DNA from 3 places in the Bradyrhizobium sp. CCBAU 11361 genome. Region 2 is predicted to be linked to each of the others. Evidence: predicted binding sites of a transcription regulator. Region 2 holds the regulator's gene; each other region holds the start of a gene.
What was found. The regulator LexA, encoded in region 2, represses DNA repair genes until DNA is damaged. The targets are predictions, from matches to a motif close to TGTTCNNNNTGTGTTCNG.
Positions count from the first base shown of each region.

Region 1: XI08_RS26635 (PA0069 family radical SAM protein) is a predicted target of LexA. The motif match lies at 2,575-2,592, and genes of this name have one in related genera.
Region 3: XI08_RS04900 (ImuA family protein) is a predicted target of LexA. The motif match lies at 3,030-3,047, and genes of this name have one in related genera.

Region 1 is NZ_LBJZ01000185.1:114,488-124,796, forward strand. Features, by position in the region: gene XI08_RS26625 (acetate/propionate family kinase) at 1-11, opposite strand, end outside; gene XI08_RS26630 (phosphoketolase family protein) at 16-2,403, opposite strand; gene XI08_RS26635 (PA0069 family radical SAM protein) at 2,614-3,777, shown strand; gene XI08_RS26640 (VOC family protein) at 3,801-4,250, shown strand; gene XI08_RS26645 (ribonuclease HII) at 4,327-5,187, shown strand; gene XI08_RS26650 (glycosyltransferase family 39 protein) at 5,434-6,942, shown strand; gene XI08_RS26655 (uracil-DNA glycosylase) at 7,068-7,883, opposite strand; gene XI08_RS26660 (electron transfer flavoprotein-ubiquinone oxidoreductase) at 8,019-9,680, shown strand; gene XI08_RS26665 (tetratricopeptide repeat protein) at 9,979-10,309, shown strand, end outside.
Region 2 is NZ_LBJZ01000195.1:231,598-241,906, reverse strand. Features, by position in the region: gene XI08_RS36680 (MFS transporter) at 1-481, opposite strand, end outside; gene XI08_RS36675 (DUF2171 domain-containing protein) at 878-1,111, shown strand; gene XI08_RS36670 (ComEC/Rec2 family competence protein) at 1,207-3,486, shown strand; gene XI08_RS36665 (GAF domain-containing protein) at 3,496-4,437, opposite strand; gene XI08_RS36660 (hypothetical protein) at 4,658-5,092, opposite strand; gene XI08_RS36655 (hypothetical protein) at 5,234-5,488, opposite strand; gene lexA (transcriptional repressor LexA) at 5,667-6,368, opposite strand; gene XI08_RS36645 (molybdopterin molybdotransferase MoeA) at 6,544-7,758, opposite strand; gene XI08_RS36640 (hypothetical protein) at 7,987-8,193, opposite strand; gene XI08_RS36635 (HAD family hydrolase) at 8,361-8,987, opposite strand; gene XI08_RS36630 (alpha-hydroxy acid oxidase) at 9,002-10,135, opposite strand.
Region 3 is NZ_LBJZ01000008.1:265,926-276,234, reverse strand. Features, by position in the region: gene XI08_RS04910 (error-prone DNA polymerase) at 1-693, opposite strand, end outside; gene XI08_RS04905 (Y-family DNA polymerase) at 690-2,282, opposite strand; gene XI08_RS04900 (ImuA family protein) at 2,179-2,967, opposite strand; gene XI08_RS04895 (UdgX family uracil-DNA binding protein) at 3,131-4,540, shown strand; gene XI08_RS04890 (inorganic phosphate transporter) at 4,639-6,267, shown strand; gene XI08_RS04885 (M20 aminoacylase family protein) at 6,340-7,512, opposite strand; gene XI08_RS04880 (GMC family oxidoreductase) at 7,714-9,333, shown strand; gene XI08_RS04875 (alpha/beta fold hydrolase) at 9,346-10,236, shown strand.

The DNA.
Region 1 (10,309 bases), on a different contig from region 2:
AACGCCGGCATGGCGTCAGCCCGGCTTGCCCGGCCAGACCCAGTCGCGGATCTCGGGCATGTCCTCGCCGTGCTCGCGCACGTAACGTGAGTGTTCGATCAGCTTGTCGCGGAGCTGCTGCTTCACCTGCGCGGCTCTGGTCGCAAGCCCCGGCACGCGTTCGATCGCCTCGATCGCGAGATGGTAGCGGTCGAGCTCGTTGAGCACGACCATGTCGAACGGCGTCGTCGTGGTGCCTTCCTCGGCGAAGCCGCGCACATGCAGGCCGGCATGGTTGGTGCGGTTATAGGTCAGCCGGTGGATCAGATGGGGATAGCCGTGATAGGCGAAGATCACCGGCTTGTCGCGCGTGAACAGGCCGTCGAAGTCGCGATGGGACAGGCCGTGCGGGTGCTGATCCTGCGGCTGCAGCGTCATCAGGTCGACGACGTTGACGACGCGGATCTTCAGATCCGGCAGCGCCTTGCGCAGGAGGTCGACGGCGGCAAGCGTCTCCAATGTCGGCACGTCGCCGGCACAGGCCATCACCAGATCGGGCTCGGCGCCCGCGTCTTCCGTGCCCGCCCAGGCCCAGATGCCGATGCCGGCATCGCAATGCGTGGCGGCGTCCTGCATCGACAGCCATTGCGGCGACGGCTGCTTGCCGGCGACGATCACGTTGATGCGGTTGTACGTCCGCAGGCAATGATCGGCGATCCACAGCAGCGTGTTGGCATCGGGCGGGAAGTAGATGCGGACGATGTCGGCCTTCTTGTTGGCGACGAGATCGACGAAGCCGGGATCCTGATGGCTGAAGCCATTATGGTCCTGGCGCCAGACATGCGAGGTCAGCAGATAATTGAGCGAGGCGATCGGACGGCGCCACGGCAGGTGCCGCGTCACCTTCAGCCATTTGGCGTGCTGGTTGAACATGGAATCCACGATGTGGATGAAGGCCTCGTAGCAGGAGAAGAAGCCGTGACGGCCGGTGAGCAGATAGCCTTCGAGCCAGCCTTGGCAGAGATGCTCGCTCAACACCTCCATCACGCGGCCGTCCTGCGCGAGATGCACGTCGTAGGGTTCGGTCGGTTCCATCCAGACCCGTTCGGTCGCCTCGAACACCGCGTCGAGACGGTTTGACGCCGTCTCGTCCGGACCCATGATGCGGAAATTGCGCTCTTGCGCATTGAGCCGGATGACGTCGCGCAAGAATTTGCCGAGCTCGCGCGTCGCTTCTCCCGTGACGGCACCGGGCTGCGGCACTTCGACGGCAAAGCTGCGATAGTCCGGCAGCTTCAGCTCCTTCTTCAGCACCCCGCCATTGGCATGCGGATTGGCGCCCATGCGGCGATTGCCCTCGGGCGCCAGCGCCTGGAGCTCGGCGATGAGCGCACCGCTCGCGTCGAACAGTTTTTCCGGCTCGTAGCTGCGCATCCAGTCTTCGAGCACCTTCAGATGCGCCGGGTTCTCGCGGCAGCTTGCGACCGGCACCTGATGCGCGCGCCAAAAACCTTCGACCTTCTTGCCGTCGACTTCCTTCGGTCCGGTCCAGCCCTTCGGGCTGCGCAGCACGATCATCGGCCAGCGGGGCCGCTCGACCTTTCTGCGCCCGTCGCGGGCGTGCCGCTGGATCGAGCGGATGCTGGCGAATGCGACGTCGAGCGCGTCCGCCATGATCCGGTGCATCAATCTGGGATCATCGCCCTCGACGAACAGCGGCTCGTGGCCGAACCCGTGGAACAGATTGCGGATCTCGCCGTCGGACATCCGCCCGAGCACGGTCGGGCTCGCGATCTTGTAGCCGTTGAGATGCAGGATCGGCAGCACCGCGCCGTCATGGGCGGGATTCAGGAACTTGTTCGAGTGCCAGGACGCCGCGAGCGGGCCGGTCTCGGCCTCGCCGTCGCCGACGACGCAGGCGACGATCAGGTCGGGATTGTCCAGCGCCGCGCCGTAGGCATGCACCAGCGCGTAGCCGAGCTCGCCGCCCTCGTGGATCGAGCCCGGCGTCTCCGGCGCCGCGTGGCTCGGAATGCCGCCGGGGAAGGAGAACTGCCTGAACAGCTTGCGCAATCCGTCCTTATCGCGCGCGATATCAGGATAGATCTCGCTGTAGCTGCCCTCGAGATAGGTGTTGGCGACCATGCCCGGCCCGCCGTGACCGGGACCGCAGACATAGAGCACGTTGATATCAAGCGCGCGGATGACGCGGTTGAGGTGGGCGTAGATGAAGTTCAAACCGGGCGTTGTGCCCCAATGGCCGAGCAAACGCGGCTTGATGTGCTCGGGCCGCAACGGCTCGCGCAGCAGGGGGTTGTCGAGCAGGTAGATCTGCCCGACGGAGAGGTAGTTGGCGGCGCGCCAGTACCGATCGAGGAGATCGAGGTCGCTGCTCGCGGCGGCCGATTGTTGTTGATTTGTCATGTTCCTGCCGACCTTCACCCGGGATCGTCACCAACTGAGTTCCGGCGCGATCGATCCTTGGCGGCATCAAACGAGATCGTGGTGAGGGCGGTGTTGCGTGAGGTCAAAGGCAGGCGCCCGAAGTTTGGGCGCTTCTACTCTGCATGGGGTTGTTTTCACGTTTTTAGTTCTTGTTCTTGATTTGTTCTTTCGGCGTGCTATCTTGGCTTCATGAGTCCAGCATCCTCTCATGCTCTCAAGCACCCGCCGGTCACGGCGCCCTCCGAGCCGGCGGGTGCGCCTTCTGATTTCCCCGAGCTCGCTGTCGCCATCGACAAGCAGCGCAGGCGAGGGCGGGGCGCGCAATCCAACGCCAGCGGCCGCTATGAGGCCGAGGCACGCGTCGCCTTCGACGATGGCTGGCAGAGCCTGGAAGAGCTGCCGCCATTCAAGACCACGGTCGCGGTCGACACCTCGCGCAAGGTGATCACCCGCAACGATTCCCCCGATATCGGCTTCGACCGCTCGATCAATCCCTATCGCGGCTGCGAGCACGGCTGTGTCTACTGCTTCGCGCGGCCGACCCATGCCTATCTCGGCCTGTCGCCGGGGCTCGACTTCGAGACAAAACTGTTCATCAAACCGGAGGCCCCGGCGCTGCTGGAGAAGGAGCTCGCAGCAGCAGGCTATGAGCCGCGGATGATCGCGATCGGCACCAACACCGATCCCTACCAGCCGATCGAGCGCGAGCGCAAAATCATGCGCGGCATCCTGGAGGTGCTGGAGCGCGCCGGTCATCCCGTCGGCATCGTCACCAAATCGGCGCTGGTGGTGCGTGACATCGACATTCTCTCGCGCATGGCCAAGCGCAACCTCGCCAAGGTCGCGATCTCGGTGACCTCGCTCGATCCGAAGCTGGCGCGCACCATGGAGCCGCGCGCCTCGACGCCGCCGAAGCGGCTGGAGGCGCTGAAGCAGCTCTCCGACGCCGGCATTCCCACCACCGTGATGGTCGCGCCCGTGATCCCCGCGCTGAACGATTCCGAGATCGAGCGTATTCTCGATGCGGCCGCCCATGCCGGCGTCAAGGAAGCCTCCTACGTGCTGCTGCGGCTGCCGCTGGAGGTGCGCGATCTCTTCCGCGAATGGCTGATGGCGAACTATCCGGACCGCTATCGCCACGTCTTCACGCTGATCCGCGACATGCGCGGCGGGCGCGACTACGACGCGAAATGGGGCGAGCGCATGAAGGGCACCGGCCCGATGGCCTGGACCATCGGCCGCCGCTTCGAGATCGCCTGCGAGAGGCTCGGGCTCAACAAGCGTCGTGCAAGACTGACGATGGATCACTTTGCGCGGCCGAAGCGGAACGGCGATCAGCTCAGCCTGTTCTGATCGGGAAGCGGAAGAGGCGTAACATGGAACTCCCGGTCCCGGTGCCGCGGCTTACCGTCATCACACTGGGTGTGAGCGACATTCGTGCCAGCATCGCCTTTTATGATGCCCTCGGCTTTTCGCGCCGGCTGAAGGCGACCGGCGAGGCCGTCGCCTTCTACGATACCGGCGGTCCGGTGCTTGCCCTGTTTCACTGGGACCAGCTCGCGGCCGACGCGGCCTTGCCTGATAAGCCGAGGCCGACGACCTTCCGCGGCATCACGCTCGCCTGGAACTGCCGCGCGCGTGAGGAGGTCGATGCGGTGCTGGCTTTCGCCGTCAGCAAGGGAGCAAGGCTGCTGAAGGCCGCGCATGAGACCGACTACGGCGGTTATTCCGGCTATTTCGCCGACCCCGACGGCCATCCCTGGGAAGTCGTGGTTGCGCCCGGCATCGAGGTCGGCGAGGACCGGCGGGTGCATCTGGCCGAGTAGGTCGCTCACCTGAATAACGGGAATTGCGAGGGGTTCCCGGTTGCGCTGGGCAGGCCGCTTGCGCACGATCCCGGCCATGATTCGGGACAAGTCCGCCAAGACGTCGGCCAAAGCTGCGCCCAAGAAGGACGCTGCGAACAAGGCAGCACCTGCAAAGGCTGGAAAGGCCTTGGCAGCCAAGCCTTCGACCGGCAAGAGCGCGGGCCCGAAAGGCGTCATCGCCGTCGCGCCGCCGAGCTTCCGCCGCGAGCGGGCGCTGATCAAGCGCGGCATCTGGCCGGTCGCGGGCTGCGACGAGGCTGGCCGCGGGCCGCTCGCAGGTCCCGTGGTGGCGGCGGCAGTGATTCTCGACCCCGACCGCATTCCGCGCGGCATCGACGATTCCAAGCGCCTGACGGCGGAGCAGCGCGAGAAGCTGTTCGACAAGATCTGCGCCACAGCGCAGGTCTCGGTCGCCGTCGCCTCGCCCGCCCGGATCGATCGCGACAACATCCTGCGCGCCTCGCTGTGGGCGCTGAAGCGCGCGGTGGTGGCGCTGCCCGAGGCGCCCCGCCACGTCTTCGTCGACGGCCGCGACCGGCTCGATACGGCGTGCGACTGCGAGGCCGTGATCGGCGGCGACGGCATCGTGCTGTCGATCGCGGCGGCCTCGATCGTCGCCAAGGTGACGCGCGACCGGTTGATGTGCGCGCTGGCGCAGGACTGCCCGGGCTACGGCTTCGAGCAGCACAAGGGCTATGGCGTCCCCGAGCATCTCGACGCGCTGAACCGCCTCGGCCCGACCGTCCACCACCGCAGCTTCTTCGCCCCCGTCGCCGCCGCTCGCGCCAAGCACATGCCCTGGACGGTGGAGCCGGTGCAGGACCTGTTTTCGCTGACCGAGGTTGGAGCGCAGGTGGAAGCGAGCGTCGAGGTCGACGCGTCGGCGAATCTCTAGGGTCTAGTCCCGCAACCTCCACATCGTCATGGCCGGGCATAGCCGTCCGAAGGACGGCGTCGCTTCCGCTCGCCTATGACCCGGCCATCCACGTCTTTGCCGCGGTACGAAAGAACGTGGATGCCCGGGACAAGCCCGGGCATGACGAGCAGAGGGTCGTTGCCACGACGCGCAGCACCCTTTATCAAAACACTCGTGAGCGAATAGGGCCGGCTGGACGGGTTGGCTGCATCTTTCGGGCGTTGCATGCGGTTTACCTCCCTGGTCATCGAGCTCATTCGCGCCCGGCCGCGGCTGATCGTGTGGATCGCCGTGCTGCTCCAGGCCGCGATGTGGCTGTTCGTGGCGCTGGTGTTCTATCGCAGCCCGCCCGGCACCCTTGCGACCCTCCTGGCCTTCGGCAGGGAATACCAGGTCGGCACCGATCTCGGCCCGCCGCTGCCGGTCTGGCTCGCCGACATCGCCTATCGCGCTGCCGGCGGCCATATGTTCGGCGTCTATGTCCTCGCCCAGCTCTGCGAGGTCGCGACCTTCATCGCGCTCTATCATCTCTCCCGCGCCGTGGTCGGCTCACAGCAGGCCGTGCTCGCCGTGCTGCTGACCATGACGGTGCTGGCCTTCTCCTCGCCCGCGCTCGATTTCGGCCCGCTGGTGCTGGCGCGGCCGCTGTGGGCACTGCTGCTGCTGCATTCCTGGCAGATCATCGGCCAGCGCCGCGGCAACGCCTGGTTCGCCTGGTCGATCGAGGCGGGCCTCTTGCTGCTGACGACGCCCGCGGCGGTCTTCCTGCTCCTGCTGCTCGTCGTCTTCGCGGTCGCGACCGCCGGCGGCCGCCGCACGCTGCGCGCGCTCGATCCGCTGTTCGCGCTGATCGTCGTCGCCGTGCTGGCGCTGCCCTATGCGGTCTGGCTGATGCGCGCCGAGACGCTTGTCCTGCCGACCCTGCCTGCGGTCGCCGAGCTGAGCGCCCGCGCGATCCACGCGGTCTGGCTGCTCGGCGGGCTCGTGCTCGGGGCCGCGGCGATCCCGGCGCTGACCTTTCTCAATAGCGGCCTGTTCGTCGCCAAGGGCGAGGAAGCGCCGATCATCTACCGGCCGCCGGTCGAGCCGCTCGCGCACAACTTCGTCTATTTCTTCGCGCTGGCGCCTGCGCTCGGCGCGGTGCTGATCTCCGGCCTGCTCGGGCTCGATGCCGTCGTCGGCGGCGCCGGCGTCGTGCTGGTCATGTCGGGACTTGCCGTGGTGGTGGCGGCCGGCGACCTCATCGCGATGCGCCGCGCGCGGATGTTGCGGACGGTGTGGGCCGCCGCCGTCGTGGCGCCCGCCGCCGGCGTCGTGCTCGCCGTGCTGTTCCTGCCCTGGACCGGCGCCAATGAGATCGCGACCTCGATGCCGGCGCGCGCGATCTCGGACTTCTTCGACGACAGCTTTGCCCGCCGCACCAACCATCGCCTGCGCGCGGTGGCCGGCGAGACCCAGCTTGCGAGCCTCATCGCGCTGCATTCCGGCCGCCCGCATCTGTTCATCGATGCCGAGCCCGCGCGCACGCCGTGGATCAATCCGGCCAAGTTCAGCGAGACCGGCGGCGTCGTGGTCTGGCGCGCCTCCGACACCGCGGGCACGCCGCCGCCGGACATCCTCAAGCGCTTCCCGGGCATCGTGCCGGAAGTGCCGCGCGCCTTCGAATGGCTGGTGACCGGCCGCCAGCAGCTGCTGCGGATCGGCTGGGCCATCGTGCGCCCGAAGGGGGCGTAACGACAGACGCCGTCATTCCGGGGCTCGCGAAGCGAGAGCCCGGAATCCATCGAGCGGCAGAGTTGGTGGATGAATGGATTCCGGGTTCGCGGCTTTGCCGCGCCCCGGAATGACGGTGTATGCGGTTACACCGTGCTTTGCCCCAGCACCTTTGCGATCGCCCGCAGATCCTGCCAGGCCAGCCGCTTGTAGGACGGCGAGCGAAGCAGATAGGCCGGGTGGAAGGTCGGCAGCGCGCGGATGGTGCGCTGTCCGGTCTCATAGTCGAACCAGCGCCCGCGGGTGCGCATGATGCCTTCGCGCGTCGACAGCAGCGTCTGCGTCGAGGGATTGCCGAGCGTCACCAGCACGTCGGGGTTCACCAGCTCGATCTGGCGCTGGATGAAGGGCAGGCACACTTGCGTCTCCTGCGGCGTCGGCGTGCGGTTGCCGGGCGGGCGCCACGGAATCACGTTGGCGATGTAGGCCGTGGTGCGGTTGAGGCCTATGGCTCCTATCATCAAATCGAGCAGCTTGCCGCTGCGCCCGACGAAAGGCAGTCCCTCGATGTCCTCGTCGCGGCCCGGCGCCTCGCCGACGAACATGATGCGCGCCTGCGGATTGCCGTCGGCGAACACGAGCCTTGTTGCGGTGTGCTTCAGCGCACAGCCCTCGAAGCCCTGCATCAACTTACGCAAGGCCTCCAGTGTCGGCGCGGTGCGCGCAGCCTCGCGTGCCGAGGCGATCGCGACGTCGGGGGCGGGTGCGGCCTCGCCGCGGATCACCGTGGGCGCAGCGGCCGGCCGCGGCGCCTCGACCGGCGCTGCTGCGCGCGGGAGCGGAGGCGGAGCGTCCATTTCCGCCAGGCGGTCTATCGGCTCCTCCGCGAGCGCGCAGTCGACACCGGCCTCCAGATAGAAGGCGAGAAGCTCTCGGACGGTGGGGGCGGGTTCGGGGATCATGGGAAAGTCAGACTTTTATATCAGTTCGGGGCGCCTTGCATCCCACCGGAACGCATTTCCGTGGTTGTCCTACCCGGAAAAATCGGAAACAAGAGGGCGCAAACGACCGAGGACCGTCTCAAGGGCTGAGATCAGATGAGCACCGAAGAACTTCCCCCGCGCGAATCCATGGAATTCGACGTCGTCATCGTCGGCGCCGGCCCCTCGGGCCTGTCGGCCGCGATCCGGCTGAAGCAGCTCAACGCCGATCTCAACGTCGTCGTGGTGGAGAAGGGCTCCGAGGTCGGTGCGCATATTCTCTCCGGCGCCGTGATCGACCCGGCCGGGCTCGACAAGCTCGTTCCCGACTGGCGCGAGGATTCCGACTGCCCGCTGAAGACGCAGGTCAAGGACGACCGCTTCTACTGGATGACGGGCGGCGGTGCGATCAAGCTGCCGAACTTCATGATGCCGCCGCTGATGGACAACCATCACTGCTATATCGGCTCGCTCGGCAATGTCTGCCGCTGGCTGGCGCGCAAGGCAGAGGCGCTCGGGGTCGAGATCTATCCGGGCTTCGCCGCAGCCGAGGTGCTCTATGACGAGGAGGGCAAGGTCAGGGGCATCGCCACCGGCGACATGGGCGTCGGCCGCGACGGCAAGCCAAAGGACTCCTTTACCCGTGGCATGGAATTGCTCGGCAAGTACACGTTGTTTGCCGAAGGCGCCCGCGGCAGCCTGACCAAGCAGCTCATTGCGAAGTTCGCGCTCGACTCCAAGAGCGAGCCGGCGAAGTTCGGCATCGGCCTGAAGGAAGTCTGGCAGATCGATCCCGCCAAGCACCAGAAGGGCATGATCCAGCATTCGTTCGGCTGGCCGCTCGACCTGAAGACCGGCGGTGGCTCGTTCCTCTATCACTACGACGACAATCTCGTCGCCGTCGGCTTCGTCGTGCATCTGAACTACGACGATCCCTATCTGTCGCCGTTCGACGAGTTCCAGCGCTTCAAGACCCATCCGTCGATCCGCGGAACCTTCGAAGGCGGCAAGCGGCTCGCTTATGGGGCGCGCGCCATCACCGAAGGCGGCTACCAGTCGGTGCCGAAACTGAGCTTCCCCGGCGGCGCGCTGATCGGCTGCGCGGCCGGCTTCGTCAACGTCCCGCGTATCAAGGGCGTTCACAATGCGATGGGCACCGGCATGCTGGCCGCCGAGCACGTCGCGGCGGCGCTTGCGGCCGATCGCGCCAATGACGAGATCGCCGAGTACGAGAACGCGTGGCGTTCCTCCTCCGTGGGCAAGGACCTGTTCCTGGTCCGCAACGTCAAGCCGCTGTGGTCGAAGTTCGGCACCGTGCTCGGCGTCGCGCTCGGCGGCTTCGACATGTGGTGCAACACGCTGTTCGGCGCATCGCTGTTCGGCACCCAGTCGCATTCCAAGCCCGATCGCGCGACGCTCGATCCGGCCAAGAGCCACGCGCCGAAGAACTACCCCAAGCCGGACGGCAAGATTTCGTTCGACAAGCTGTCGTCGGTATTCCTGTCCAACACCAATCACGAGGAGGACCAGCCGGTCCATCTCAGGGTTGCCGACATGAACCTCCAGAAGACCTCCGAGCACGACGTGTTCGCCGGTCCCTCGAATCGCTATTGCCCCGCCGGCGTCTACGAATGGGTCGAGGAGGGCGCGGGCCCGCGCTTCCAGATCAACGCCCAGAACTGCGTCCACTGCAAAACCTGCGATGTGAAGGACCCCAACGGCAACATCACCTGGGTTCCGCCGGAGGGCGGCGGCGGCCCGAACTACGAGGCGATGTAAAGGCGGGCCAATCAGCGCGGACTCGGTCACAAAGGGTGATCTGCCGCACGTTCGCGTGAGAACCGGGCCGCGGCCACCTGTCGCGGCCACGATAAGGCCATAGTGGCGGCGTCTTGGGGCGCTCTTGTCCGATTTGGGGCGTTCGGAGGCGATCGCCCGGTCCGAATCCTTGCGGTAAACCGCCAAAAGCGGCATTGTCCGACCCGACGGTTCCGGGTCACGATGCCACCGGCCGCGTTCGCATGCGAGACGGCTTTCTGCTGCAAACCCAGGCACTACCAACTCAAGGCGAGCCCTGATGTTTTCAATTCGTTTCAACCGCTGGACTGTTGCCGCCATCGCCCTCATGGGCACAGCGATCGCGACGGTCCCCGGCAGGGTCCTGGCGCAGACGCCGGATCACCCGTCCGATACGGCGGCGCAGTTTCCGACCCGGAACGATCTGAAGTCGCTCACGACCTCCGGCAGCTATCTCGCCGCCCGCCACGCCAGCGTCGAGCGCGACGCGGCCTCGGCCGCCGCCTTCTACCGCTCGGCGCTCCGCACCGATCCGAAGAACAACGAGCTGCTCGACCGTGCCTTCATCTCCTCGGTCGCCGACGGCGACATCGACGAGGCGGTCAAGCTCG
Region 2 (10,309 bases):
CGAGAGTCGGAGAGGTCTGCAGCCAGCCGGTGTAGTAGCCGCGCTTGTGGTCCGGCACATGCTCCGCGACGTAGGTGATGGCGCCGCCATATTCGCCGCCGAGGCACAGACCCTGGATCATGCGCAAGCCGAACAGAAGGAACGCCGCCGTTAGACCGATGGACTGGTAGGTCGGGATCAACCCGATCGCCCCCGTACCCAGTCCCATTCCGCTCAGCGTGATGAGGAATGTATATTTTCGTCCGACCCTGTCACCCATCCATCCAAAGAGGAAGGCTCCCAGCGGGCGGATCAGGAAGCCCGCAGTGAACAAAGCGATCGTGCTGAGAAGGGCTGCAACCGGGTGGGATTGCTCGAAGAACTTGACCGACAGAACGGCGGCCAGGCTGCCAAAGATATAGAAATCATACCATTCGATGACGTTTCCCACCGATGCAGCAACGATCACGCGGCGGAAATCGTGCGGTACTTGAACTGCCATGTGCTGCTCCTATCAAATTCAAACGCCACTCCTCGCGCATTTCAGCGCCGGTTCGCTCGCGGAGTGTGTTTGGTGTGTGCGACGCTACAGGCGAGAATTGCGAGTTGCGTCCGCAACGCCTGGTCTCAGAGGAACCTCGAACCACCTGAGAAGAGCTTCGGCGGCCTTCGGTACCGCGAGCTGTCACGACCTGGCCCGTCCGTGCGGGGGAGGCGTGGAGAGCAGTTTAATCCTGCCAAGGCCGGCCCCTTATGAGACTTTCGGCTCAATCGAGCCGAACCGAGACTGCCCCCCGTCCAGAGGCAGAACGGTCGCCGATCGCGCCGGGCGGTCGTGTCACGAATGAACGGAAAGGACCTCTCGGGCGTTGTGGGGGTCCCCAACGAGGAGCCCACCATGCAGAACATCGCAGAGCATATGGAAGTCATCGGCGCCGACGGCGTCCACATCGGCACCGTCGACAAGGTCGAGGGCCATCGGATCAAGCTGACCAAGAAGGACAGCGGCGAGGGCAGCCACAGGGGCCATCATCATTTCATCGACAAGGGCCTCGTCGCCGACGTCGAAGGCAACAAGGTCCGGCTCTCGGCCAAGGCGGCGGTGGCCGTGACGATGGAAGAGGAAAAGTAGCGCCCGCCGTGGCTCGTTCCTGATCCGTACCGCTATTCGTCCGCCTGCACGTTCCAGTAGCCTCGGCCTCCGTCGCGTATCGTAAGGTGCAGGGAATGGCGGAGCCGGGCCGGCCAATACGGTCCCAAGGTATTGCGGGGACCTGGCCCGTCGGCCGGACTGCTCCGGCCGGCGGCTTTGTGCCGGCGGGCTTTGGCGCCTGGCCCGCGCTCGTCGAGATACTGCGCGAATGGATGCGCGCCGAGGCCGGTGCCGGGCGGCTGTTACCGTGGGTGCCTGTGGCCTTCGGCAGCGGCATCGCGCTCTACTTTGCCGCTGATCATGAGCCGGTGCTGTGGGTCGTTGCTGCGACGGCCATCGCGTTGATGCTGAGTGCGGTTCTGTTGCGGCGGAGCCGGCTGTTCGCGCCTGCGATCCTGATCGCGGCGGTCGCAGCCGGCTTTGCCATGGCGACCTGGAAGACGGCGCGCATTGACCACACCGTTCTCGCAAAGCCGCTCTACTCGGTGTCGCTGTCGGGCTTCGTCGAGACGCGCGACATCCGCGAGCGCACCGACCGCTTCGTGCTGCGCGTCACCGCGATGGAGGCGCAGCGGAGCGACGTCAAGCTGGAGCGCGTGCGCCTCTCGGTGCGGAAGGGGACTGCGCCGGAGGTCGGCAGCTTCGTGCAGCTGAAGGCGCGGCTGATGCCGCCGATCTCGCCGGTGCGCCCCGGCAGCTACGATTTCTCCCGCGACATGTTTTTCCAGGGCATCGGCGCCTCGGGCTTCGTGATGGGGGCGATCACGGCAGCGGTGCCGCCCGATGCCGGTGGATTGCGGCTGCGCTATGCCGCCTTCATGCAGGGCCTGCGCGATGGGATCGACGCGCGCATCCGGGCAACACTCGAAGGTGACAATCGCGCGATCGCGACGGCGCTGCTGACGGGGCGGCGCGACGCGATCACCACGCCTGTCAATGACGCCATGTTCATTTCAGGGCTCGGCCATGTGCTGTCGATCTCCGGTTATCACATGGCGGTGGTCGCCGGCGTCGTGTTCTTCGCGGTCCGCGCGCTGCTTGCTCTGATCCCGGGACTGGCGGTCGGTTTCCCCATCAAGAAATGGTCCGCGGCTGCGGCGCTGGTTGCCGCCGCGTTCTATCTGCTGCTCTCGGGCGCGGAGGTTGCGACACAACGCTCGTTCTTCATGACCGCCGTGGTGCTGATCGCCGTCATGGTCGACCGCCGCGCCATCACGTTCCGCACCCTGGCGGTGGCGGCGCTGATCGTGCTCGCGGTCGCGCCGGAAGCGCTGGTGCATCCGAGCTTCCAGATGTCGTTTGCGGCAACGCTGGGGCTCGTTGCGCTGGTGCAGATCGGCATGCCGAACCTGTTCGCATCGCCCGATCATTCGGCGACCGCGCGCGTTGCGATGTGGGGCGGCCGCGAGATCGCGATGCTGTTTCTGGCCTCGCTGATCGCGGGGCTTGCGACCACGCCCTATGCCGCCTTCCATTTCCATCGCGTCACGCCCTACGGCGTGCTCGCCAATCTCGGCGCGATGCCGGTGGTCTCTGCGCTGGTGATGCCTGCGGGACTGCTCGGATTGCTCGCGGCGCCGTTCGGGCTCGACGGCGTGTTCTGGTGGCTGATGGGGATCGGCATCGACTGGATGGTCGCGGTCTCGCGCTGGGTGGCCGCGCTGCCGGGCGCGGTCGGCCGCATCCCGGCTTTCGGCATTGCCCCGCTGATCGCGGCCAGCCTGGGGATCATCGCAATGGGCCTGCTGCGCACGCCCTTGCGCTGGTCCGGCGCGCTGATGCTGCTGGTGGCGATCCTCTGGGGGCTGTCGGGGCGGCAGCCGGATATCCTGATCGCCGGGGACGGCCAGAGCGTCGCGGTGCGGGGCAGGGACGGGCGCCTGCAGATGATCCGGGCCAGCAAGGACGGCTTTCTGCTGAAGGAGTGGCTCGCTGCCGATGCCGATCCGCGCGATGCCGGCAGCAACTCGCTCGCCGCCGGCGTGTCGTGCGACGAGGCTGGCTGCGTGACGCCGCTCGCCGACGGGCGCCTGGTCGCGCTGGCCATGCGCATCGACGCGCTGGCGGACGATTGCAGCCGCACCGCGCTGGTGGTGACGGCGCGGCCGGCGCCACCGGATTGTGCGGCGATGGTGGTCGACCGGCAGCGTCTCGCCGCCCAAGGCGCGCTCGCGCTGACACGGCGCGGCGACGGCTTTGCGGTTCAGGCGGTGAAGGCGAGAAGCACCGACCGTCCGTGGTCGCCGGCGACCGCCGGCGAGGGCGATTTCGGCGCGAGCCTCGCGCCGCAGGCGGCTGCTCCCCGCAACCGGGATGCGACGCCATCCGAGGCGGACATGCAGGCTGAGGATTGAACGGACAGGCTACAGGTACCAGGCCAGCACGGCGTCGAGCCCGGCGGCCCCGATCACCGGCAGGGCCACCATCTGGCTCAGTCCAGACGCGCGAGCCTCGGCGGCCGCGGCTGAGCCGTCATGCGCGAGATCGTCGTTGAGTGCGGGCATACCGGTGGCCCAGGCTCCGCCGATGCTGCCGTCGCCCCTGGCGATGGATTTGTCCGCGTAGAGCGCGGCAAGGTCGGTCTGCGCGCTGCAATCGGCGGCGCGAAAGACCAGTGCCGAACGGGCCTCGTTCGGCACCCAGATCTCGAAGCGTCGCGCAATGGGCGTCGCCTGCGCGGAGAGGAAAGTCAGCACCCAGGTCTGGTCGACGCCGGTCCGATAGGGCACGCCGACGCCGAGATTGATGCCGACCTCGGCGGCGTCTTCCCAGCGCAGAAAACTCCTGGCGTTGTGCAGGTCCTTGATGATCAGCGGCAGGCCCGCTTTCCAGGTGCGTCCGGGCAGGCCGAAGCCGCGGGGAAACCTGGTGTGGCGGGAGTTGAACTCGAACATGTCGGCGGTGCCATAGTAGCCGTCGACGAGCCCCATCTCGTGGGAGATATCGGGGTCATTGTGCCAGAGCTCGATCGCGCCGACATGCGCCTCGTCGTCGCCGCAGAACAGCACCATGACGGCCTGCAAGAATTCGCCTGAAAACACCGGCACCGCCACGCCGCATGTGAGGCCGGCCGCGAGCGCCTGATCGGTCCGCTTGAAATAGGAGTTGGCGAATTTGGTGAGGATCACGGGATGGCCGCTGGCCCAGGCCTTGCCGGGAAGGCCCTCGTCGTATCCGAAACGCAAATTCTCGCTCACGGCCTTGAACGCGGACAGCCCTTCGCCATAGAGGCCGCCGCCGAATTCCAGCCGCATGCGCGTCCGGTCCGGCACCCAGAGTTCAACGACGCGAATGAAGGTTTTCATCGACCGTGTCCGCCGCCTCAAGCCAGTGACAGCATCGGCGATCTGGCCGCGGAGTGGACGTTCAAAATTCAGGCAGAGCCGCGCAAACTTCGTGCGACGGGGAGGCGCGGGGGATCTCCGCGGATTGGATTCTCAGGACGCAAACCGCACCACGTCGCCGGCCACGGCCGGCGATGGCGATTTCGATGCTGGCCCCGACCCGTGAGCCGGGGGAGCTGCCTCAGCCGATCGGCAGGCGGGTGATGGTCGGCCGACCATCGGCGATGACCTGCGGCTTGTGCTCGCGCTCGCCGACGGGCTGGGTCACCGGCAACTGCAGCACGGTCGCGCGCTGGCCTTCGACGAGCTGCGTCACCAGTACGTATTTGCCGTCGGGGAATTCGATCGCGTCGTGATGGCGATCGGGAATGTGCGGATCGATCTTGCCGAACTTGCCGACGCGGGAGTTGATGGTGCGCGTCCAGATCCAGCGATTGTCGTAGCGGACGTTGTCGGCGAAGGCGAGCTCCGTCCCCGGCAGCAGGCAGACCGCGACGGACATGTCGGCTTCAGAGGCGAAGCCGCGCGTCGAGGTGCCTCGGAAAGTGGTCGTGACGATCGTCTCGCCGACTTCTGCGGGACGCGTCGCGACGGCATGCAGACTGTAGTCACACATCGGGTGCTCCTCATTCAGGGATAGCGACCCGCGCCTCCTTCGGAGGCACTAGCCCCTATCAGAGTGGAAGCATGTTAGCGTCTTCTCGGTTGTAGGCAAATCTGCGACTTAGATCCGCAGGCTGCCATCACAATATCTTTTTCAAATGCACGAGGAACAAAGTCCGCTTCTGTGCATTTGGCGTGCGTCCCCGTCAGCGACCAGCAGGTGCCGACCAGCCCGAATATTGCCAGCGGGTTGCGACGGCTTCGCGACGGCGTTGCGGGCATTGCGCAATTGCTCGCTCGTCGTCGTCTGCGCTGCCTTGCGGACATGGTGTGACTGTGCGGCGAAGGCTTGCGACGCTGATGCTGCGATCAGCGTGATCGTGACGGCGCTCAAAACGATCTTGCGCATGATGGTCTCCTCGATCTCCAGCGTCGCGAAGCGATGAGGGCTTCGTGCGGCGTGCCCGAGGATGTACCGCTGGAGAGGGGCCGGATAATCTGTGCAAAACCAGAAAGACTATCCAGCCGGAGCGGACAATCGTCCGCTCCAATCGTCAACGCGCGGGTCGCCAACCGGCGGAGCGCGCTCAGTACTTGCGGTAAAGGCCGATCAGCTTGCCCTGAATCTTCACCCGGTTGGGCGGCAGGATGCGGACCTCATAGGCCGCATTGGCGGGCTCGAGCGCGATCGAGGCACCGCGGCGGCGAAAGCGCTTCAGCGTCGCTTCCTCGTCGTCGATCAGCGCCACCACGATGTCGCCGGTGTCGGCGCTCTCGTTGCGCTGGATCAGCGCCATGTCGCCGTCGAGGATGCCGGCTTCGACCATCGAGTCGCCGCGCACTTCGAGCGCGTAGTGCTCGCCCGACCCGAGCATGTCAGGCGGTACGCTGATGGTGTGGCTGCGGGTCTGCAGCGCTTCGATCGGCGTGCCGGCCGCGATGCGGCCCATCACCGGCACCGCAACGGGGCGTTCGCCCTCGTCCACGGAGGCGCTGGAGCTCGCTCGCACCTTGCCGAGATTGCCCTCGATGACGCTCGGCGTGAAGCCACGCCGGTTGCCGGCGGCGGCCTGGAGCTCGGGCAGCTTGATCACCTCGATCGCGCGGGCCCGGTTGGGCAGACGCCGGATGAAGCCGCGCTCCTCCAGTGCGGTGATCAGGCGATGGATGCCTGACTTCGAGCGCAGGTCGAGCGCGTCCTTCATCTCGTCGAAGGAGGGCGGCACGCCGCTTTCCTTCAAACGCTCGCTGATGAATCGCAGAAGCTCGTATTGTTTGCGCGTTAACATCTCGACCAAATCCCCCGGTTGATGTCGTTCGATTCCGAGACGGTGAATTCAGCGGCGAGCCGCTAGATGCTCGAAACAAATCATGAACGGACACTATATGTTCGATATGTGTTCCGCAACTGCTTAATTTACCGTGAACGCGACAAAGTTCGCGGAACGCGCACGACCTGCGGGTTCAGGCGGGCAGTCGCAGCACCTCGCAAGGCGTGCCGGCCTCGGCCTTGGGCGCGAACGGCGCGCGCACGAGAAGTGCCTGTGCCGCAGCGAGATTCGCAAGCAGCGAGGAATCCTGATGATTGACGGGAAGGGCGACAAGCGTGCCGTCGTCGCGCCGCTCCAGGCGTGCGCGCAGGTAATCTTCGCGCTGGTCATTGGCACCGACCTCGCGGCCGAGCACGGCGCGCTCGCGACGATGATGAATCACCGCGCGGCCCGACAGAGCGCGAATCAACGGCACCATGAACAGGAAGGCGCACACATAGGACGACACGGGATTGCCGGGCAGGCCGATCACACCCATCGCTCCTAACCGGCCGTGCATCATCGGCTTGCCCGGCCGCATCGCGATCTTCCAGAACGCCATCGCGATGCCTTCGTCCCTCAGCGCCTGCTGGACCAGATCGTGGTCGCCGACCGAGGCGCCGCCGGTCGTAATCAGGACATCGGCGCCGCTCTCGCGGGCACGGCGGATGCCGGCGGTGGTGGCCTCCAGCGTATCAGCGGCAACACCGAGATCGACGGTATCTGCGCCCTCCTGGCGGGCGAGCGCGTGCAGGGCGTAGCCGTTGGAATAGACGATCTGGCCGGGACCCGGGCTGATGCCCGGCATCACCAGCTCGTCGCCGGTGGCGAGGATCGCGACCTTCGGACGGCGGCGGACGGGGAGGTGCGGGTGATTCATCCCGGCGGCGAGTGCGAGGTCGCGCTCGGTGAGCCGGGTTCCCATGCGCAGGAGCACGTCGCCCTCGCGGAAGTCGACGCCGGCGGGGCGGATGTGCCGACCGGCGATAGCGGCTTCCTTGATCGTGATGCGCTTGCCCTCGGCGACCGTGTCCTCCTGGATCACGACCGCGTCCGCGCCAGCGGGAACGACGCCGCCGGTGAAGATTCGCACCGCTTCGCCGGCGCCGACTGCTCCCGCGAACGGCCGGCCGCCCGCCGCGACCTCGCCGATCACGGTGAGCTGTGCGTCGACCTTGGCCGCATCGGCCGCGCGCACGGCGTAACCGTCCATCGCCGACATCGCCTCCGGCGGCTGGGTACGCCGCGCCGCGACGTCGCGCGCGAGCACGTGGTGGTAGGCTTCGTCGAGTGGAATCATCTCTTCAGGCAGCGGCTTCACGCCGGCCAGCACCGCGGCGAGCGCGTCAGAAACCGGCATCAAGGCCACGGGGAAGACTCCTGCTGGGCACGTTCGGGCGAATGAACGGGGAACGTTCTATCCGAGTGCGGGCGCAGAGGCAAAACAGCGACGAAGCGGGATAATTCATCCTGTCGCTCGGCCGCCCTTCTATGGAGAACGCAAAGTGCGGCGCGGCATGGTCCGGACGATCAGAAAGACCGGTACGAGTGTGGCCATGGCAAAGACGACAATGACGAGAGCCACGGCCAGCATCGGTCAACGACCGGTTTGCTGGTCCGGACGGGCGTCCGGCGCCACGTCGGGAGCTTTGGGCCCTTGATCCTTGTCGGGCAGCGGATCGGCCCGGGATTTCAGGTCGGCGGCCTTGCTGATCAGCTTGGCGGAAAGGTCAGAATCCGACGTCGTTCTGGCGAATTCGAGCAGGAGAGAGGCCTGCTTGGTGAGGTAGGTCTTGCCCAACACGATGATGCGTCCGTCCGTAGAAGTCCCAACGGACTCAAGAGTCCGGAAGCGGGCATTCCGTTCCCGGAACTCTGTATAAAAATGTACAAAGCGATTTGGTTCCTGATCTCTGGCCAAATCGGTTCCGGGGAACTCCCCGGTTTCACCCGCAGGCCGCTGTATCTCGATCAGATTCCCAGCGCTTTGAGCGCATCGCCGACATCGCGGGGCGAGGTCACATGCACCGCGGTCAATCCGCGCGCCCGCGCGCCCTCGACGTTTTCGGCGAGGTCGTCGAAGAACACGATGCGCCTGGCGGGCACGCCGATGGCCGCCACGACATGGTCGAATGCCGCTGCGTCCGGCTTGCGCAGGCCGATGCTGGACGACAGATAAAGCTCGCGGAAATGGCCGAGCAGGCCGGCATATTCCTTCGAGAAATGGTCGACATGCGGCCGGTTGGTGTTGGAGAAGGCGTAGAGCGGCATGCGCTTCGCCGCGCGCGGCAACAACTCCGCGATATCAGGCATCTCGCCCGCGAAGATCGCGTTCCAGCCCTCGAGGAATTGCGCATCCGAGATGCCGATCCCGAGCGAGGCGCGCAGCGAGGCGAAATAGTCCTCGTCGCTGATCTTGCCGACCTCGTGCAGCCGATAGGCCTCGCTGTCGCGCACATAGCGGGCAACGATCGCCTCCGGCTTGCAGCCGGCATGTCCCGCCCAGCAGGCGATCGCCTTCGAGAAATCGATGTCGAGCACGACACGCCCGAGATCGAACAAAAGCGCATCCGCGCTGCCGGGAGAGAGCGAGGTCATTGCATCCTTTCAGATCAGTATCGGTAAGGTTCGTGGTCGAACAGCGGGAACGCGCTGAACACGCTCGGCGCATTCGTTGCGGTCGCCTGATGCAGGCAGGACTTGTTGACCTCGGCGAACGAGGTGGCGCCCAACAGGCCGAGGCAGCGCAGCACCTCGTCCTCCAGAAGCTCCAGCATCCGCGTCACGCCGGCTTCGCCGGCCGCCGCCAGCGCCCAGCATTGCAACCGGCCGATGCCGACGAGGTCCGCGCCCGCCGCGATCGCCTTGACGATGTCGGTGCCGCGGCCGAAGCCGCCATCGACCATGATCTTGGCGCGGCCCTTCACGGCCTCGACGATCTCAGGCAGCACATGCATGGCGCCACGGCCGTGATCGAGCTGGCGGCCGCCATGGTTGGAGACGTAGATCCATTCGACGCCGTGATCGATCGCGATCAGCGCGTCCTCGGCGGTGGCAATACCCTTGAGGATCAGCGGAATCTTGAACTTGTCCTTGATCATCTTCACGGACCGCCACTCCAGGCCCTTCTGGAATTCGCCGCCGGTGGCGCGCAGGCGGCTCTCGCGAACGTAGCGCTTGGCGATGTCACGTTCGCGACGGCTGTAATGGGCGGTGTCGACGGTCAGGCAGAAGGCGGCGTAGGCGTGCTTTTCGGCCCGGCTGACGACATCGGCGACGTAGGCGTCGTCGCCGCGCACATAGAGCTGGAACAGGCGCAGCGCATCGGGAGCGGCCTCGGCGGTCTTCTCCAGGCCGGGCTCGGACACCGAGCTCAGCATGTGTGCCGCACCGAAGGTGCCGGCGGCACGGGCGACGCTCGCGGCGCCATCCGGGTCGAAGATCTCGAGCGCGCCGACCGGCGCGAGCACCACCGGCAGGCGCATCCTGCGGCCGAACTGCTCGACGGAGCCATCGACCTTGCGCACGTCGCGCAGCACGCGCGGGCGGAAGGCGATCTCGTCCAGCGCCATCCGGTTGCGGCGCATCGTGGTCTCGGTCTCGGCGGCGCCGACGATATAGTCCCAGGCATTCTGGTTGAGGTTGGCGCGCGCCTTCCGGATGAATTCGTGCAGATTCTGGAACGGCTCGCTGCTGGCGCCGAGTTCGGCGTTCCTTTCCGGCCGGATGCGGGGTGCTTCGTTCATTATTATCCTCCCGAGAATTTGAAGCCTTGTTTCATCGCCTAACCCGTCCAGCTCTCCAAAACCATCCTAAAATCGCATAGCTGCGAGGCGTGGGTCGGTCGACCGATTGCCGCATTGCGCGAAACGGTTTCGGAACGTTGCCAAAAGTTTAGGTCCGGGCGAAGGGATTTTTAC
Region 3 (10,309 bases), on a different contig from region 2:
GGCATTGGCCTCGAGCTTCCGTCCGACCGCCTCGATCGTGGTCTTTTCACGGATGCAAGTCAGCACGTCCTGGAGGGGACTGCGGCCGGGATCGTGATAGAGCACCTCGTTGGTCGCGAGCAGCGGCACCTTTGCTTTTCCCGCGAGATCATCGAGCCGCGCCAGGCGACGCCGGTCGTCGCCGCGATAGACCAGGCTCGCCGCCAGCCACACGCCATCGGCGCGGGTCGCTTTGAGCTTTGCAAGAACATCCAGCGCCCGCGCCGGCTCGAAGCGATGCGGCAGGGTCAGGACCAGAAGCTGGCCTTCCGAAAACGCGAGGAGATCGGGGAAGGTGAGACGACACTCGCCCTTCTCGATCCGCGTGATGTCGTCGCCGCGCTTGCCCCTGGTGAGAAGCTGGCAGAGCCGGCCATAGGCTGCGCGGTCGCGCGGATAGACAAAAATGTCGGGCGTGCCGTCGATGAAGACGATGCGCGCGCCGATCAGCAGCTTTGGCTTGTGCAGCACCTTGTCATTGTCGAGCTCCTTGTAGGCCCGCACCACGCCGGCAAGCGTGTTGTGATCGGCGATGCCGATCGCGGAGATGCCGAGGATACTTGCCTGATGCACATAGGCGCGCGGATCCGAACCGCCGCGCAGGAAGGAGAAATTGGTGGTGATGCCGATCTCGGCATAAGCGGACGCGGTCATGCGAAGAGACCGTGCACATACCAGCCGGGAGGAACCGGCTTGCCGTCGGCGTCGAACACCTCCCCTTCGTAAAGACCGTCGCGAAAAATCCAGAAGCGCAGGCCTTCGGCATCCTCGATGCGGAAATAATCCCGCGTCAGCTGCTTGCCGTCCTGACGCCACCATTCCATCGCAATGCGCTCGGGCCCCTCCACCCGCACCACCGCGTGTTTCGCGCGCCGCCAGGTGAATTGATGCGGCGGACCATCCGGCACGGTCGCGAACGGCACTGTGACCGGCTCCGGCTTGTCGAACAGCCTTAAGGGACGCAGCGGCGGCTCGCCCTCGGCGCGCGCCGGCCATTCGGCCTGCATGGCGGCGGCGAGGTGATGCTGCGCCGGCGCGGCCAGCACCGCACATTCAGGAATATGCGTGTCCTGCGGCAGGTGCACGACGACGCGCTTTCCACCGATCCGCGCGGCGATGCGGTCGATCAGCGCGGCGAGCTCGTCATTGTCGTGGACATGGGCGTCGAGATCGCGCTGCTCCTGCACCACGATCTCGGTGCGGCTCGCCGACAGCCGCACCATGTCGAAGCCGAAGCCGGGATCGAGGGGATCGGCGAGCGCATCGAGCCGCTCGCGGAACAGGCGGTCGATGACCGCGCTTCGCGTCACCGGACGTCCGGTCTCGACCATGATCGCGCGCACCACGCCGTCGGTGCGGAAGAAGGCAGCCTCCAGCCGCCGCGCGCCCTTGCCCTGCTTCTCCATGGACGCGATCAACGTGTCGGCGAGCCGCGACAATGTCATCGCGATCATGGTGTCGGTCGCGATCGGCTCGGCAAAACGTTTCTCCACGATGTAATCAGGCAGCGGCTTTCGCGGATTGATCGGCGCATCGCCCTGCCCTAGCGCGTGCGCGAGCAGCGTGGAGAACCGCGCGCCGAACCGCGCCGTGATCTCGTGGGCGCTGCGCGATGCGACATCGCCGATGGTCTTCAGGCCGGCGCGGCGCAGGCCGGTGGTGATGGCCTCGCCCGCGCCGAGCGCAGACACCGGCAGCCGGCTGATCGCCTCCGCTTCCCCGCCATCGGCGACGATGGTGCCTGTGACTTGCCGCGTCAGAGTCCGCGCGCAGACCGAGGTGCCGGCAATCGCCGCGCTGACGGCAAAGCCTTGTCGGCCGAGCGCGCGAACCAGCGTCTGCAACAGCGCGGCTTCCCCGCCGAACAGATGCGCGCAGCCGGTGATATCAAGAAACAGCCCGTGCGGCGGATCGAGCGCAACCAGCGGCGTGAAACGGTCGCACCAGTCGGCGATGTCGCTCAGCGTCTTCGCATCGGCGACGACATCGGCATCGAACACCCGCAAGTCCGGGCACATCGCCCGCGCATTGGCCAGGGGCTGGCCGATATGCAGGCCGAGGCGCTCGGCGGCCTCATCCAGCGCATGGATCACCAGCGCATTGGTCTCCTTGACGACGACGATGCTGGGTTCAGGATTATTACCCAGTCCGGCGCTGCCAAGGAACCGCTGGATCCGCACGATGGGCAGGTGCGGCAGCCACAGGCTGAGGATACGCCGACGATTCACTGAACTGGCACTCATCACATTTCCATTCCATGATCCACCGGCCGCATGGGCCATGACGATTGCGCAACAGCTCGGCATCGAAGCGCGGCGCGCCCCAGGCGCTCCACATCGAGCCAGGCGGCGAATGCGTCGCACGCAGCATCCATCGTGTCTCCGCGGTCGAGGGCAGCGGCTGCGCGGCCATCCGCAGCAGCAGGCCGGTGACGCCGGAGCCTTGCGCGGCCAGCGTCAGCTTGCGGCTCGCCACGAGATCGAACTGCCGCGTCTCGCCCCAGAGCTCGAGCACGACCGCGCCGAGCGCATCGCAGGCCAGTGCATCGGCCGAAGTGCGCAGCGCACTCTCCACATCGGCCGCGCGCACCATCACCACGCGGCGCGGGTCGAGGCCGAGTTCGGCGAGCCCGCTCATCGACAGCGCGCCGGCTTCCAGTTCCGAAAAATCCTGCCGCACCCACAGCAGCGGCCGGCGCGCGGTCACGCGTCCCGCAACGCCCATGACAAACCCGGTCGCGGCGGCGCCCTGGCGCCCCTCGCAAAACACCTCGTGGATCGCCGCACGCGCAAGTCCGCCCTTCAGCGCGCTGTCGACCTCGCCATGGCCAAGCGCGACGCGATCGCGCTGATGCACGACCTCCGCCGTCTCGATGCGCTCGATCTGGCCGCGCAGGGTCGCAAGCGCGCTCATGCGTGCGCCGCTCATGCTCGCCGCTCCTTTGAGATAGGTGCCGTGGCTCAAAAATAAGAACCCGCGGCTGGCTCATTTGTTCATGATATGTTCTATTATAAAGCTAACGGCGCCCTGGGAGTCAATCGAATTGGCGCGCCTTCGGATTCATGAGCGGAATCAAGAGGATTCGAGTGCCATGTACCTCGTCACCCTGAACAGCGAGACCGATTTCGACGGCTGGCGCAAAGCCGCTCGCGCATTCGCCCTGCATCACGTCGCCCCGGCGGACGTGGTGTGGCACGTGCAAGGCCAGACGGAAGACCAGATGCCGCCCGGCCTGTCCGAAGCGCCGAGCCTTCCGCCGATCGAGACCGAGAGCACGTTCACCGTGCCGGCCAATTTCATCGAGCTTGCCCGCGTCGCGATCCTGCATCGCGAGGGCGAGCGTTTTGCGCTGCTCTATCGCCTGCTCTGGCGGTTGAAGGTCGATCACGACCTGCTCGCAACGATGAGCGATCCCGACGTGGCGCAGGCAATCACGATGGCAGGCACGGTGCAGCGCGATGCGCAGCGGATGCGCGATCTCGTCCGCTTCCGCGAGATCGGGCGCGAGCAGAAGGCGCATTACGCCGCCTGGTTCGAGCCGGAGCATCACATCGTCGCATTCGCCGCGCCGTTCTTCGCACGTCGTTTTGCCGACATGCCCTGGTCGATCCTCACGCCTGACGTTTGTGCCCATTGGAACGGTCACGCGATCTCCTTCACGCCTGGGATCAGCCGGGCGGAGTGGCCGGCCCCAGGGCGCCTGGAGGAAACCTGGCGGCGCCATTTCCAGCCCGACCGGCTGACCACAACCGACGCGCCGGTGAAGCGCCGGAGGAACCTCCAGGACGCATCGGTACTTGGATCGATACTTGGACCCCTGCTCGCCGATGCCGAACGCTGGACCGGCGGACGGATTTCCCCACGTCCGGAAGCCATCATGGGACACAAGGCAACCGCCAACGATCTCGAAGCGCTCCGCGAGGAGGCCGCGCATTGCCGTGCCTGCCCGCTCTACAAGGACGCGACGCAAACCGTGTTCGGCGAAGGCCCGAAAGACGCCACCATCATGCTGGTCGGCGAGCAGCCCGGCGACAAGGAAGACCTCGCCGGCCATCCCTTCGTCGGCCCCGCCGGCCAGATGCTCGACCGCGCGCTGGAGGAAGCCGGCGTCGATCGCAAGAAGGTCTATGTCACCAACGCGGTCAAACACTTCAAATTCGTGCCGCGCGGAAAAATCCGCCTGCATCAGAAGCCGAATACACAGGAGATCCGGGCATGCCGGCAATGGTATGAGCGGGAGCTGGCGGCCGTTCAACCCGATCTCGTCGTGGCGATGGGCGCCACCGCCGCGCAAAGCGTGTTCGGCAAGATCACCCCGATCGGCAAGACCCGCGGCCGGCTGATCGACCTTCCCGACGGCCGCAAGGCGCTGGTGACGGTGCACCCGTCCTATCTGCTGCGGCTGCCCGACCCGGAAGCCAAAGTGCTGGAATATCAGCGCTTCGTCGAAGATCTGAAGATCGCGGCCAACTTGCAGAAGAAATCCGCGCGCGCCGCCTAAATAACGGCGGGAAAACGCCTTTCAACCACCGCTTGTCATCCAGCCTTCAAATCCATCGCGGACAATACCCTTACCTGAAAGTTAAGGGGCGTCCTGACATGACCGATGTAGCATTCGACCGCGCGGTAGCCGATCCCGCGCCGATCCAGCCGGCCTCGCGGCCAAATCTCGACAAGGGCTTCAATCCGCTGACGATGATCCTGTTCTTCGGCATCCTCGCCGCGGGCCTGCTGTTCGTCGCCTACAGCATCTATGCCGACGTCAACGCGACCGGCACACGGGTGACGACCTTCCTGCCCTACATCCTGCTGTTCGTCGCGCTGCTGATCGCGCTCGGCTTCGAATTCGTCAACGGCTTCCACGACACCGCCAACGCGGTGGCGACCGTGATCTACACCCATTCGCTGCCGGCCGAAGTCGCCGTGATGTGGTCGGGCTTCTTCAACTTCCTCGGCGTGCTGCTGTCCTCCGGCGCGGTCGCCTTCGGCATCGTCTCGCTGCTGCCGGTCGAGCTGATCCTCCAGGTCGGCTCCAGCGCCGGCTTCGCGATGGTGTTCGCGCTGCTGATCGCCGCGATCCTCTGGAACCTCGGTACCTGGTATTTCGGCCTGCCCGCCTCCTCCTCGCACACGCTGATCGGCTCGATCATCGGCGTCGGCATCGCCAACGCCGTGATGCGCGGCCGCGACGGCACCTCGGGCGTCGACTGGAGCAAGGCCACCGAGATCGGCTACGCGCTGCTGCTGTCGCCGCTGTTCGGCTTCATCTGCGCCGCAGTGCTGCTGCTGCTGCTCAAGTTCATCGTGCGCAACCCTGCGCTCTATGCCGCGCCCGAAGGCAACAAGGCGCCGCCGCTCTGGATCCGCGGCCTGCTGATCGCGACCTGCACAGGCGTCAGCTTCGCCCACGGCTCGAACGACGGCCAGAAGGGCATGGGCCTGATCATGCTGATCCTGATCGGCACCGTGCCGACCGCCTACGCGCTCAACCGCGCGCTGCCGGAATCCCAGGTCGCCCAGTTCCAGAAGGTCTCGGAGGCCGCCTCCAAGGTGATCGCGGCCAAGGGCGCCGGTCACTCGATCATAGGCGATCCCCGTCCTGCGGTGACGCAGTACATCACCTCGCACCACATCAGCGAAGGCACCTACCCCTCGCTGTCGGTGCTGGTGAAGGATGTCGGCGACCAGGTCGTGAAGTACGGCTCGCTCAACAAGGTACCGGCGGAAGTGGTCGGCAACACCCGTAACGACATGTACCTGACCTCGGAAGCCATCCGCTTCCTGATGAAGGACAAAGAAAACGACCTCAACAAGGAAGAGGTCGCGACCTTGAACGCCTACAAGGGCGGGCTCGATAGCGCCACGAAGTTCATCCCGAACTGGGTGAAGATCGCGGTCGCCATCGCGCTCGGTCTCGGCACCATGATCGGCTGGAAGCGCATCGTGATCACGGTCGGCGAGAAGATCGGCAAGACCCATCTCACCTATGCGCAAGGCGCCTCCGCCGAGCTCGTCGCCGCGGCCACGATCGGCGCCGCCGACGTGTTCGGCCTGCCGGTCTCGACCACCCACGTGCTGTCGTCTGGCGTCGCCGGCACCATGGCCGCGAACGGCTCGGGCCTGCAGATGGCGACCATCCGCAACCTGCTGATGGCCTGGGTGCTGACGCTGCCCTGCGCGATCATGCTGTCGGCCACGCTCTACGTGATCTTCTCGCGGATCTTCTGAGCCGATCAGATCCTCAAAACAAAGGGCCCGTGCGATGCACGAGCCCTTTTCATATGTGCTTCTGGTTAGGCTTTAAGACGCCGCGAGCGATTCCTCGACCAGCTTGACCCAGTAGGACGTGCCGAACACGATCGCCTCGTCGTTGAAATTGTAGGCGGGGTGGTGCAGGCCGGCGCTGTCGCCGTTGCCGCAGAAGATGAAGGCGCCGGGGCGCGCTTCCAGCATATAGGCAAAATCCTCGCCGCCCATCAGCGGGGGCATCTCGTGCACGTTGGCATCGCCCGCGACCTGCCTCGCGATACGCCGCGCCACCTCGGTCTCCGCGGCGTGGTTGTTCACGACGGGATAGTTGCGCTTGTAGTGCAGGTCGATCTTGGCGCCGGTGATCTGCGCCACGCCCGCCACCACTTCGTGCACGCGCTTCTCGACCAGCTTGCGCACGTCCGGCGACAGCGTGCGGATGGTGCCCCTCAGCGTCGCGGTCTGCGGAATGACATTGCGGGCATTGCCGGCGTGGAATTCGCAGATCGAGATCACGGCGGATTCCAGCGGATCGACGCTGCGCGCCACGATCGACTGCAAGGCCGTGATCACCTGCGCGCCGACCAGAACGGAGTCGATGCATTTGTGCGGACGCGCGGCATGGCCGCCGAGGCCCTCGATCATGATGTCGACTTCGTCGGTCGCCGCCATGATCGGACCCGGCCGGATCGCGAACGAGCCGATCGGGATGCCCGGGCCGTTATGCATGCCGTAGACCTGCTCGATGCCGAAGCGCTCCATCAGGCCGTCCTTGACCATGGCCGCGCCGCCGGCGCCGCCCTCCTCGGCCGGCTGGAAGATCACGACAGCATCGCCGGCGAAGTTGCGGGTCTCGGCGAGGTAGCGAGCCGCACCGAGCAGCATCGCGGTGTGGCCGTCATGGCCACAGGCGTGCATCTTGCCCGGAGTCTTGGAGGCGTAAGGCAGGTTGGTCTGCTCATCGACCGGCAGGGCATCCATATCGGCACGCATGCCGATCACCTTGAGCCCGTCGCCGGCCGGCTTGCTGCCCTTGATCACGCCGACCACGCCGGTCTGGCCGAGGCCGGTCACGACCGCATCGCAGCCGAACTCGCGCAGGCGGTCCGCAACGAATGCTGCGGTGCGGTGAACGTCATAAAGCAATTCGGGATGCTGGTGGATGTCCCGGCGCCAGGCCTGAATATCGGGTTGAAGGTCGGCGACACGGTTCACGATGGGCATGGATGGTCTCAAGCTTTGTTGGGAATACAGGACTGTCTACCATGCAAGCCGCAGTCCACCTAACCGCTACGGATCGGGGGGAGCCCTGTCCTCCCGTCATGGCCGGGCTTGTCCCGATCCGCTGCGTCTGCCTATTAGGACAGAAAGCGCGTGGATGTCTGGGACGAGCCCGGGCATGACGCCTGTTTGGGTGGAAGCAGAATGCCAGGGCGGCTTGAAGGTGAGTTTGACTACATTGTCGTCGGAGCGGGCACGGCGGGCTGCATTCTCGCCAACCGCCTGTCGGCCGATCCGAAAAACCGCGTCCTCATTCTCGAAGCCGGCGGTGACGACAACTGGATCTGGTTCCACATTCCGGTCGGCTATCTCTTCGCGATCGGCAATCCGCGCTCGGACTGGATGTTCAAGACCGAGGCGGAGCCGGGCCTGAACGGCCGTGCGCTGGCCTATCCCCGCGGCAAGGTGATCGGCGGCTGCTCGGCGATCAACGCCATGATCTCGATGCGCGGACAGGCCGCCGATTACGACCACTGGCGCCAGCTCGGCATGACCGGCTGGGGCTATGACGACGTGCTGCCGCTGTTCAAGCGGATCGAGGATCACTTCCTGGGCGCGAGCGAGCATCACGGTGTCGGCGGCGGCTGGCGCATCGAGCCGCCGCGGATATCGTGGGACGTTCTCGACGCCGTCGGCGATGCCGCGGAAGAAATGGGGGTCAAGCGCATCCCGGATTTCAACACCGGCGACAACGAAGGCACCAGTTATTTCCACGTCAACCAGAAGCGCGGCCGACGCTGGTCCTCGGCGCGCGGCTTCCTCAAGCCCGCGCTGAACCGGCCCAACCTGCGGCTCGAGAAGCACGTGCTGGTCGACCGCCTCATCATCGAGCAGGGCCGCGCCGTCGGCGTGCGCTTCATCCAGAACGGCGAGGTCATCGAGGCGCGCGCGAAGCGCGAGGTGGTCCTGTCGGCAGGCTCGATCGGCTCGGTGCAGGTGCTGCATCGCTCCGGCATCGGGCCTGCCGACTGGCTGTCGCCGCTCGGCATCGACGTGGTGATGGACAAGCCCGGCGTCGGCCGCAATCTTCAGGATCATCTCCAACAGCGCGCGATCTACAAGGTCGAGGGCGTGCGCACGCTGAACGAGACCTATTACAACCTGTTCCGCCGCGGCCTGATGGGGCTCGACTACGCCTTCCGCCGCCGCGGTCCGCTGACCATGGCGCCGTCGCAGCTCGGCATCTTCACGCGCTCCGATGCAACACGCGCACGCGCCAACATCCAGTTTCACGTGCAGCCGCTGTCGCTCGACAAGTTCGGCGATCCCCTGCACCGCTTCCCCGCCATCACGGTGAGCGCCTGCAATCTCCAGCCGACCTCGCGCGGCACCGTGCGGCTGCGCGCGGCGAGCCCGGACGAGAAGCCGATCATCGCACCGAACTATCTGTCGACCGACGACGACCGCCAGGTCGGCGCCGACGCCATCCGCACCACCCGGCGGCTGATGCAGCAGAAGGCACTCGCAAAATATCGCCCGAGCGAATATCTGCCCGGCCCTTCCGTCGGTGACGACGATGCCTCGCTCGCCAAAGCCGCGGGCGATATCGGCACCACCATCTTCCATCCCGTCGGCACCGCGAAGATGGGCGCGGCGAGCGATCCGATGGCGGTGGTCGACGAACGGCTGCGTTTCTACGGCCTTTCCGGCCTTCGCATCGTCGATGCCTCGATCATGCCGACGATCACGTCGGGCAACACCAACACGCCGACCGCGATGATCGCCGAGAAGGGCGCGAGCATGATCCTGGAGGATGCGAAGTAGCATCCTGTCCCCATGATCAATCCACATCGCTTCTCCATCGGCCCCACTGATGCGCAGATCGCGATGCTGCGATGGGGCGAGAGCGGCAAGCTGCCCGCCCTGCTCGTGCACGGCACCGGTTTCGTCGCCGACGTCTGGGACGAGGTCGCGCGCGAGCTCGCATCGACCTACACCGTCTACGCGCTCGACCGTCGCGGCCACGGCGCGAGCCACAAGCCCGGCACCTATCATTTCCTTGACTATGCCGAGGATGTCTGCCGGGTGATCGATGCGCTCGCGCTGCGCGACATCTACGGTATCGGCCACAGCGCGGGCGCCACCGATCTTCTGCTCGCGGCAAAACTTCGCCCCGGAGGTTTTACGCGCCTGTTCGTGATGGAGCCGACCGTGATGGACCCGCGCGCGACACGCTCCGGAGGATTGAACGAAGAGTCCCTCGCGCGCGTCCAGGGCACGCTGCGCCGGCGGGCCGAGTTCGACAGTGCCGACACCGTGTTCGAGCGCTACCGCACCGCGCCGGCATTTGCCGATTGGACCGAGACCTCGCTCCGGGCCTATGTGAGGCATGGCTTCGTGCCGCTCGACGATGGCAGGGTGCGGCTCTGCTGCACGCCCGAGATCGAGTCCGCGATCCTGCATCCGATCTACGAGGCAATGGAGCAGGTCTACGTTGGCGATACCCGCGGCAATCCGTTTGCAGCGCTCGCCGAGATCGAATGCCCTGTCCGCGTCGCGACCGCCGCGAAGTCGGGACCGATCTACAAGGAGATGGCGCGACGCGCGGTGTCGCTGATTCCGCGTGTCAGCACGATGGTCTTTGAGGGCGCCGGGCACTGTGTGGCGCAGGAAGTGCCGGAACGCGTGGTTGAGGCCGTGCGGGAGTTCGCGAAATCCGGTCCGTAGCCTGGATGGAGCGAAGCGTAATCCGGGGACAGCTACGCACTGGCCCCCGCATTCCGCTGCGCTCCATGCGGGC